Regions from separate parts of the Paeniglutamicibacter selenitireducens genome, predicted to be linked through region 2. Evidence: riboswitches for the same ligand, from Rfam matches in the RefSeq annotation. Region 2 holds a riboswitch; each other region holds the start of a gene.
What was found. Region 2 has a riboswitch for S-adenosylmethionine ahead of ACSYDW_RS09835 (methylenetetrahydrofolate reductase). Riboswitches for the same ligand answer to the same signal wherever they lie in the genome.
Positions count from the first base shown of each region.

Region 1: another riboswitch for S-adenosylmethionine. It lies ahead of ACSYDW_RS00080 (acyl-CoA dehydrogenase family protein); the one in region 2 lies ahead of ACSYDW_RS09835 (methylenetetrahydrofolate reductase).
Region 3: another riboswitch for S-adenosylmethionine. It lies ahead of ACSYDW_RS15475 (flavin reductase family protein); the one in region 2 lies ahead of ACSYDW_RS09835 (methylenetetrahydrofolate reductase).
Region 4: another riboswitch for S-adenosylmethionine. It lies ahead of ACSYDW_RS04710 (OsmC family protein); the one in region 2 lies ahead of ACSYDW_RS09835 (methylenetetrahydrofolate reductase).

Region 1 is NZ_JBPULF010000001.1:14,568-16,760, reverse strand. It holds gene ACSYDW_RS00080 (acyl-CoA dehydrogenase family protein) at 1-742, opposite strand, end outside; SAM riboswitch class I at 750-846, opposite strand; gene ACSYDW_RS00075 (AmiS/UreI family transporter) at 1,046-1,684, shown strand; gene ACSYDW_RS00070 (FmdB family zinc ribbon protein) at 1,728-2,012, shown strand; gene fmdA (formamidase) at 2,066-2,193, shown strand, end outside.
Region 2 is NZ_JBPULF010000004.1:196,498-198,690, reverse strand. It holds gene ACSYDW_RS09840 (deoxyguanosinetriphosphate triphosphohydrolase family protein) at 1-317, opposite strand, end outside; SAM riboswitch class I at 697-815, shown strand; gene ACSYDW_RS09835 (methylenetetrahydrofolate reductase) at 917-1,843, shown strand; gene metE (5-methyltetrahydropteroyltriglutamate--homocysteine S-methyltransferase) at 1,911-2,193, shown strand, end outside.
Region 3 is NZ_JBPULF010000009.1:163,945-166,137, forward strand. It holds gene rpsR (30S ribosomal protein S18) at 1-66, shown strand, start outside; gene rplI (50S ribosomal protein L9) at 82-537, shown strand; SAM riboswitch class IV at 799-911, shown strand; gene ACSYDW_RS15475 (flavin reductase family protein) at 984-1,493, shown strand; gene ACSYDW_RS15480 (DUF1801 domain-containing protein) at 1,604-2,029, opposite strand.
Region 4 is NZ_JBPULF010000002.1:269,884-272,076, forward strand. It holds gene ACSYDW_RS04695 (MarR family winged helix-turn-helix transcriptional regulator) at 1-140, shown strand, start outside; gene ACSYDW_RS04700 (DUF4190 domain-containing protein) at 183-440, shown strand; gene ACSYDW_RS04705 (hypothetical protein) at 622-960, shown strand; SAM riboswitch class IV at 1,105-1,223, shown strand; gene ACSYDW_RS04710 (OsmC family protein) at 1,263-1,808, shown strand.

The sequences.
Region 1 (2,193 bases), on a different contig from region 2:
GGAACGTCGTGGAGCCGGTGCCTGTGAGCTGCTGGCCGAAGCCGTCCCAGTCGTCGTAGATCTTGACGCCGGAACGCTGCGTGGAGACGAGCGCGATCTGGCGGCCGGCCAACGTGGGGTGGGACGCCGCAACGGCAACCCAGTCGGCGTAGATGGTGCCGGTGCAGTAGTACTTTTCGCCCGTCACGAACCAGTGGTCGCCGCGCTGCTCGAGCGTGGTGTTGAGCGAGCCCAGGGGGTTTCCGCCGCGTTCGGTGTAGGCGTTGCCAACGATCTGGCCAGCGGCGATCCGTTCGGTCCAGCGGCTGCGCACCGCGGGGTCCCGGAGGGTGAGCGCGGATTCGACGAAGGCGATGTGCGCACGCCACAGGTGGGCCACCTGGGAGTCGGCTTCGGCGAGTTCGATGAGCAGGCGGAAGAGGTCGCTCAGGCTTGCCCCGTAGCCGCCTTCGCTGACGGGGATGCGCAGGGCACCGAAGCGCTCGCGGTTGAGCCATCCGACCTGCTCGTACGGCAGGGTACGGGTGGCATCCCGCTGGCTGGCACCCTCGGCAATCCGGGCGAACACGGGACGGAACACTGCGGCGAGTTCGTCGTAGTGGCCGTTGGCGGGAACCCCGGGGGTGAGCTTGAGCAGGTGCCGGGCCGGCGCGTTGCTTGCCAGCGCTTCCAGCGAGACGGACCCGAAGATGTTGGGGTCGGTTTCGACATCGAAGGTGTGCAGGGGTGACTCGGCAGCCATGATTTGATCTCCATCGACTCTGGCGTGAGCACCTACCGCCCAATGAAGGGGAGGGGTTGCTGCGGCGTCATGGAGCCAGATCTCTCGGCCGCTCTGGATGGTTGTTGATGACATTTCTACAAGAGCCGCGTCATGTGGCGCAAACGAACGCCGTCACAATTGTTCTTCTGAAGGGCATGTCCTACCCCTTGCTTGCGTCATCCTTCGACGATAGCCTAAGCAAAATTGTCAGGTGAGAAGCCAAAAATCCGTTCTGCGGAGCGTGCGCTTTCGCCTAATTGCGGTGCGCTGAAAGGAAACGCTGTGGCAAGTGTCGGATTGCTTTATGTCGGTGCCGTGCTGTTCATCAACGGTCTCATGCTCCTGGGAAAGGTGCCCGGCAAGTCGGCAGCAATCCTGAACTTCGCGGTGGGCATCATGCAGGTGGTGTTCCCTACCATCATCCTGATCCAGTCCAACGGGGACCCCGCTGTCGTGTTCGGCGCCTCCGGCCTGTACCTCTTCGGGTTCACCTACCTGTACGTGGGGCTGAACCAGATCTTCGACCTCCCGGGAGAAGGACTCGGCTGGTTCTCGCTCTTCGTGGCCGGCGTTGCCGTGGTCTTCGGGGTCCTTCAGTTCACCCAGGTCGGAGACCCGCTCTTCGGTGTCATCTGGTTCATTTGGGCACTGTTGTGGACGCTCTTCTTCCTTCTGCTGGCGTTGGGCAAATCGTCCCTGAACGACTTCACCGGGTGGTTCACCGTCATTGTCGCCCACCTGACAGGCACGATCCCCGCGCTGCTGCTGCTCAGCGGCAGCTACACCAGCACGAGCCTCGAGGCCGGCATCATGGCCGTCCTGGGCGTCGTCGCCATTGTGGTCGCCTACGCATTGTCCCGGCGGAACAGTGGATCCACGGTCCCCGCCCCCGGCGAGCTCCCGGTGGCTCCCCGCGCCTAAGCCCACACCCCGCACTCCGCACTCCGCACCGAAAGGATGCAGCATGCCGCTCTATGATTTCCGTTGCCCCGAAGGAACTGTCTTCGAGTCAACATTCCCGATGATGGACGTACCGGATGCCCTCGAGTGCCCGGAGTGCCGGCAACCGGCGCGGCGCCAAATGAGTGCCCCGCGCCTGTCGATCGCCAACACCGCCGCCTACAAACTCGTGGACTCGACAAAGCGCAGCGCCCACGAACCAGCCGTCGTCTCGGGGCTTCCCGGGGCGGCCAAGAAACCAACGAGGTACACCAGCAACCCCCTGCACCAGAAACTCCCGCGCCCCTAAGCAGGTGCCGGGTCCACCCACCCAAGTACGACATCGTTTAAGGAGAAGCACCCATGCCTGAAGTGATATTTCCGCTCGATTCGACCAAGAAGTTTGAGGACCAGGAGAAGCTAGGACACAACCGCTGGCACCCGGAGATTCCGCCCGTGGCAACGGTCAAGCCCGGAGACGTTTTCCGGGT
Region 2 (2,193 bases):
GCGGCCTGCACCACCACGGGGTCGCAGCCGCCGAGCCCCGCCACGGTCTTGCGCGTGTGCTCGTCCGCGTTGATCAGGCCGATGGCGATGGAGCGTGCCACTGCGGAGACCTTGAGCGAATGCGTGAGCCGGTTGTGCACCATGGTGCCGGCGCCCGCCTGCGGGATGACCTGCGTGACGGCCGAGAGCCGGGAGAAGTAGGGGGAGAACCTGATGCGTTCGATGTCGATGCGGAATTCGTCCTCGCCGGCGCGCATGGCCTCGGGGATGGAGCGGCCGCGTCCGCCGCCCTGGTGGGTCTTCTGCCTGGTATCCATGGTGCGACCCAGCCTAGTTCGGTGCCGGGGCCCGGCCGCGCACCTGCCGCGGAACGCGCCGGGGGTGTCGCGGGGCATCGCGGCGTGCCGGCGGGGGAACCGGTGCCGGCTCCCCGGCACCGGGAGGCGCGGGAAGCCGGTGCGGGGAGGCGGCACGCCCGACCGTCACACTGGCTTCACACTTGGCGGCGAAAGTAACGCAATGGCGTCGGATCGCCGCAAATCCGCGGGATTCACCGAACCACCAGCGTCACAAAGGCGTCGGGCGGTGCCGCGGAGCGGGGCGGAAAACGTCATGTGAAGCGTTTTTGCCCCGCGTGACGCGGTGCGCGCCAGGCGCCTTGCACGCCGGGCGGAACCTGGAACATGATGAATGCATCAACCATCAAGAGCGGCTGAGAGATCTGGCTCGTTGACGCCGCAGCAACCATCGGTTCGATGGATTCCCCCGTGCGGGGCGTCCGTCCTCGAGGGTGCTAAGGCCAGAAGCGATGGAGCCGCTTCACAACCCGCTCACCATCGCCGCGCACCTCCGTCCCGGAGGGTCGCGGCTATTGTGGCGTACCTGGGGCCTCCCTCGTTCTGACGAGGAGAAACACATGAGCATTGCACCGTCCGCGGCCCCGCCGTCACTGTCCTACGAGCTGTACCCGCCGGTGAACCGCGACGCGACCGAGGGCGTTTTCAACAGCATCGAGGCGCTGCAGGCCTCGAGCCCCGACTATGTGTCGGTCACCTACTCCGGCACCCATGCACGCCGCCGGGCCTCGCTGGAACTCATCGAACACCTCATCCAGAACACCAGGCTGCGCCCGCTGGCGCACCTGACCTGTGTGGGGGAGAGCCGCCAGTCCCTCGAGAACCTGATCCGCCACTTCATCTCGCTCGGGGTGCGCGGGGTCCTGGCCCTGCGCGGGGACCTGCCCACCGACCCCGACGGGTGGCGCGGGGAGTTCCCGTTCGCCCGCTACCTCATCGAGCTCATCCGCGAGGTCGAGTCCGAGCACTCGGCGGCGTTGGCCGGCGGCCGGCTGGGCGTGGGTGTGGCGGCCTACCCGATCCGGCACCCCGAGTCCCCGTCGTTCGAGCACGACGTGGAGGTGCTGCTGGCCAAGGAGCGCTCCGGGGCCAACTACGCGATCACCCAGGTGTACTTCCGCCCGGAGGAGTACACCCACCTTGTCGACGCGGCACGCCGCGCCGGGGTGTCCATCCCGATCATCCCGGGGGTCATCCCGCTGAACTCGCTGAAGCGGCTGAACCGGCTGGCAGCGATGACGGGCGTCGAACCGGACCCGGTGCTGGCACACGCGCTGGAAACCGCGGGCAGCGACGCCGAACGCCACCACCTCGGGGTCACCGCCGCCGTCACGCTGGCGCGGCGCGCGTTCGACGACGGGGCCCCCGGGGTCCACCTGTACACCTTCAACGACCACCGCGGGTCACTCGATGTCATCGAACGGCTCGAACTGCCCCGCACCCGCGCCCAGGTCGTCAATTCCTGGGCGGCCCGCGCCGCCGTCTAGGCGCGCCGGGCCCGCACCAATCCCCACCGACTCTTTCCCCCACGTTCAACACCCAAGGAGAAACACCATGACGAAGCCAACCTTCCCCGCAGCATCCATCCTCGGCTACCCGCGCATCGGCCCGAACCGCGAGCTCAAGAAGGCCCTCGAGTCCCACTGGGCCAAGCGCACCGACGAGGCGGCGCTGCACACCGCGGCCCGCGACCTGCAGCAGGCAAACCTGGCCACGCTGGCCGCCCTGGGCCTGGGTGCCGCCGACGCCTCGCTGCCCGGCGACTTCGCCTACTACGACCAGGTGCTCGATGCCACCGTCGCGCTCTCCGCGCTGCCCACCCGCTTCGCGGACCTTG
Region 3 (2,193 bases), on a different contig from region 2:
GCACAGGCCATCAAGAACGCGCGTGAAGTAGCCTTGCTGCCTTACTCCGGCGCTGGCCGCGGCTAAGGAAGGTATACAAACATGGCAAAGCTCATTCTGACCCACGAAGTTACCGGCCTCGGTGCCGCAGGCGACATCGTTGAGGTGAAGAACGGTTACGCACGTAACTACCTTCTCCCGCGTTCGTTCGCCATCACCTGGACCCCGGGCGGTGAAAAGCAGGTGGAGTCGATCAAGGCTGCACGTGCCGCTCGCGCCGTTGCGTCCCTGGAAGAAGCACAGGCTCTCGCCGCCGCTATCTCCGCCAAGCCGGTCAAGCTGTCCGTCAAGGCTGGCGCTACCGGTCGCCTCTTCGGCACCGTCAAGACCGACGACATCGCCAAGGCTGTTGCAGCCGCCGGCGTTGGCGCGATCGACAAGCGCAACATCGAGATCAACGACCACATCAAGTCGACGGGTAACTACTCGGCGACCGTGCGCCTGCACACCGATGTGTCCGCGACCATCTCGCTGGTAGTCGTAGCCGCAAAGAAGTAATTCGCTGCGGATCCACCGCTCTTCGGGGCTGTGGGCACTGGGGACCCCACCTTCGGGTGGGGTCCCCAGTGCTTTAACGGGCCAGGTCGCTGCGGTTCCGGGGGAGTGGACGCCCAAGCGGGAACTTTTGCGGCAGACTATCGATACCCGGGCACGGAAAGCGAGATATTGTCGCAGATTCTTCGATTCTTACCCTCCGTTAACCAATGTGTCGAAACAATCTTTGACTGGAGCTAAACCTTTCTCCTAACGTTAGTCATGAATCAAGAGTGTCAACGGAAAAGCCCTGGCTTGTTGACCGGCAACCCTCTCACGGTAGTGGGGTGCTCCAGGTGACGATTCGGCCCGCGGGACCCCGGGGGCAAGTACCGCACACCCAGGAACAGGCTGCTGCGCATCGGGCGCATGCGTGATCCGAGGTGCGCACGACGCCGAAGGACCGATCCATGACGCTTGCCACAGACCTCACCCCCAACACCTTGCGCAACGTATTCGCCCAGCATCCCTCGGGCGTTGCGGCTTTGTGCGCCATCATCGACGGAGAGCCGCAGGGCATCGTCGCTTCTTCGTTCACCGTGGGCGTCTCGATGGATCCACCCCTGGTGATGTTCGCCGTGCAGAACACCTCGCGCACCTGGCCGGTGATCCGCTCCAGCGCCCGTATCGGGGTGTCGGTGCTCAGCGAGAAGAACGAGGGCGTGTGCCGTCAGATCGCGTCCAAGACCGGCGACCGCTTTGCGGGGCTTCGCCTTGATTCGACCGACGAGGGCGCGCTGCTGCTCCACGATGCCAGCCTGTGGCTGGATTGCTCGGTGGAGCAGGAGATTCCCGCTGGCGACCACCACGTCGTGCTGCTGCGGGTCCACGGCCACCAGACGAGCGACGCGTCGGAGTCCCCGCTGGTCTTCCACGGATCCGCATTCCGCCGCCTGGAAACCGGGCAGCTCGTCTCCTGAGACGTTCCCCGCGCAGTGCACGAGCCTGCCGGGCCCTTGTCCGACCAAACTGGTTAGGCCGTGGCCCGGCGGGCTCGTGCCGCATGCGGCGGCAGGATTCGCTGTCGGCCTCAGGACGGGTCGTGGACGGTGTCCACCATGTGGCGGTAGCCACGCCGCGCAAGTTCCGCGAGTACCGCGAGGTCGACGTCGCCGAGCTTGTTGACGTACAGGCAGGAGGCGCCTCGCTTGTGCTTTCCCAGCGCGGCCAGGAGGTCCTCGGACTCGGGGGCGATGGTCAGGCCGTAGAGGGCCAGGTTCGTGGAGCGTGGCGAGAAGCCGATTGCCGCGGCGTCGCCCTCTCGTCCCGAATCGTACTTGTAGTGGTAGGAGCCGAACCCGACGATGGTTGGCCCCCACATGGTCGCGGGCTGCCCGGATACTTCTTCCATCATTTCCAGCAGAGCTTGTGCATCGGAGCGCCGGACAGGATGTTCGACGGAGGCGATGAACTCGTGCGGATCAACCGGAGTGGGTGCGGTTTTGTTGACGGCCATGCGAGCCAGTATTGCAGCGGTTCCGAGGCGCATCAACCTCAGTCATCCCCAGATTTCCGTGACCCATGTGGATAGCTGTGGATAGTTTGTGGGTAACGGGAGAAAGCCGCGGGGATTAACCCCGGAATCTCGGGGTTCTTGTGTGAATAACCAGGGTTTTCACT
Region 4 (2,193 bases), on a different contig from region 2:
CCGCCCGCGAATCATGGGTCGCCTCCGGGGCACGGGCCCGGGACCTCATGCGCGAACGGCTGTCCACCTGGGACCCCGAGGAAATCGAGCGCTTCGCCGACCTGCTCGCCCGCCTGAATTCCAACGACGCCAACGCCTGATCCACACCTGCCGGACACCCCGGTCCCAGCACAGGAGGACCCATGACCCAGTACCCCGACCCGATGCGCGGCCAGCAGCTCGCCCAGACCTCGATGATCCTGGGCATCCTCTCCATTTTCGTCCCCCTGGTCGGCATCGTCCTGGGCATCATCGCCATCAACAAGGCCAACGAGGCGGAACAGCTCAACGCCGACGCCACCGTCGGCAGGGTAACGGGCTGGGTCGGGACCATCCTGTGGATCCTCTCCGTGATCCCGCTCCTGCTGCTGATCCCCTTCATTTTCATCGCCGCCTTCTAGGCCGGCCCGGCCGCCGGGCGGCCGCAGCGAGGGGCCCGCACGGTGAACATGTGACCTTTTCGTTAGGGTACACACCCGCGGTTTTCCCCAGTTCGTGGTCAAACCCCGGTACGCTCGAGAGCCGGGGACACCGTTCCCGGAAACCAATCACTTGTGCCAGATTCTTTCGCATGGAGGAAATATGACCCAGCCAGCAGACAACACCCCGCAGTACAACGGTGCAAACCCGTACCAGGGTGCACCCGCCTACACCCAGAACAGCCCGGAGCAGCTGCGCGGCTCCCAGCTCGCCCAGACCTCGATGATCCTGGGCATCCTCTCGCTCTTCGTCGTCGGCATCATCCTCGGCCCGATCGCGATCTCGAAGGCCAAGCAGGCCGAACAGCTCAACGTGGCGGCCACCGTTGGCAAGGTGACGGGCTGGATCGGCACGATCCTGTCCCTGCTCTCCATCGTCGGGTTCATCATCCTCATGGTCGTCGCAACCACCACCGCTGCAGGCGCCGCGAGCTTCTCGTAACCCCCTGCTGCATCGATCCGGCGGTTCACCCAGTGCTTCACTGGTTGGCCGCCGTTTCCCGTTAACCGGCATGCCTGCGGTGCATGACGCCCCGTGAAGCGGGCGCTTGCCCCGCGGCGGGGCATCGGGAAGACTCGACACCAGAATCACGAGTTCCAACCATTCACGACCCTGGTCGGTTGGACGGCAACCCCCTTCGTCATAGCGGGGTGCTCCAGGTGAAGATTCGACGCCGTCCAACCGGACCGGCGTAAGTATGGCGACGTGATTGGCACGCGCCACCACGGAAGGATCGATCCCCCATGTCAGAGACCCTGCTCGAAACCACCCCGGACCTCCTGCGCGCCGAGAAGCTCAATGCCGCCGGAAACGCGTGGGGTGGGCGCATCGCCGCAAACACCGCCAACGCGTCGCTGACGTTCACGGCGAATGGCACGGCCGTCGGCTCGGTGGCCACCGAGGTGACGGCGGGCAAGCACCGCTTCCTGGTCGACGAGCCCGTCGGCCTGGCCGGGGACGACGCGGCTGCGAGCCCCGTCGAGTACGCGCTCGGCGCGCTGATCGCCTGCCAGGTGGTCGTCTACCGCCTCTACGCCCACCAGCTGGGGCTCAAGATCGATTCGCTGGAGATCGACGCCGCGGCGGACCTCGATGTGCGCGGGCTCTTCGGCATCGACGAATCCGTGCGCCCCGGCTTCGGCGCTGTCCGGCTCACGGTGAAGGTCTCGGGTCCCGAAACCCGCGAACGCTACGAGGAGCTGCAGGCCGCGGTCGACGCGCACTGCCCGGTCTTCGACATCGTCGCGAACCCCACGCCGATCTCCGTCGAGCTGGTCGTCGCCGGCTAGGGCCCGGCAGGCACCCCGGGGGCCATCCGCCGACACTGCGGGTGGCCCCCTTTTTCGTTGTTCGTGCGGCATCCGGGCGGCTTGTCCCTATACCACAGTGCTTCCCGGCCGCCGCGGCCGGGGCATCCCTCAGGCGCCCCCACAGGGTGCCCCGATTCACTTTTTGTGACGAACGCCCGTCATAATAGTTAGTGTCGCGTCGTTGGATCCGGGCATCCGGACGGTATCAACGAGCGAGAATTCCGGGCCCCGGGGGCCCAGATCACCGACTTCGGCATGGTCGTGATCCAGATAGACCACTGCCGGAAAGCTAGCAATGCATCAGCAATACTGTGCCTCGGGGCGAACAAGGGCCAGGTTATCCATTCGATCATCTGTGGCTCGA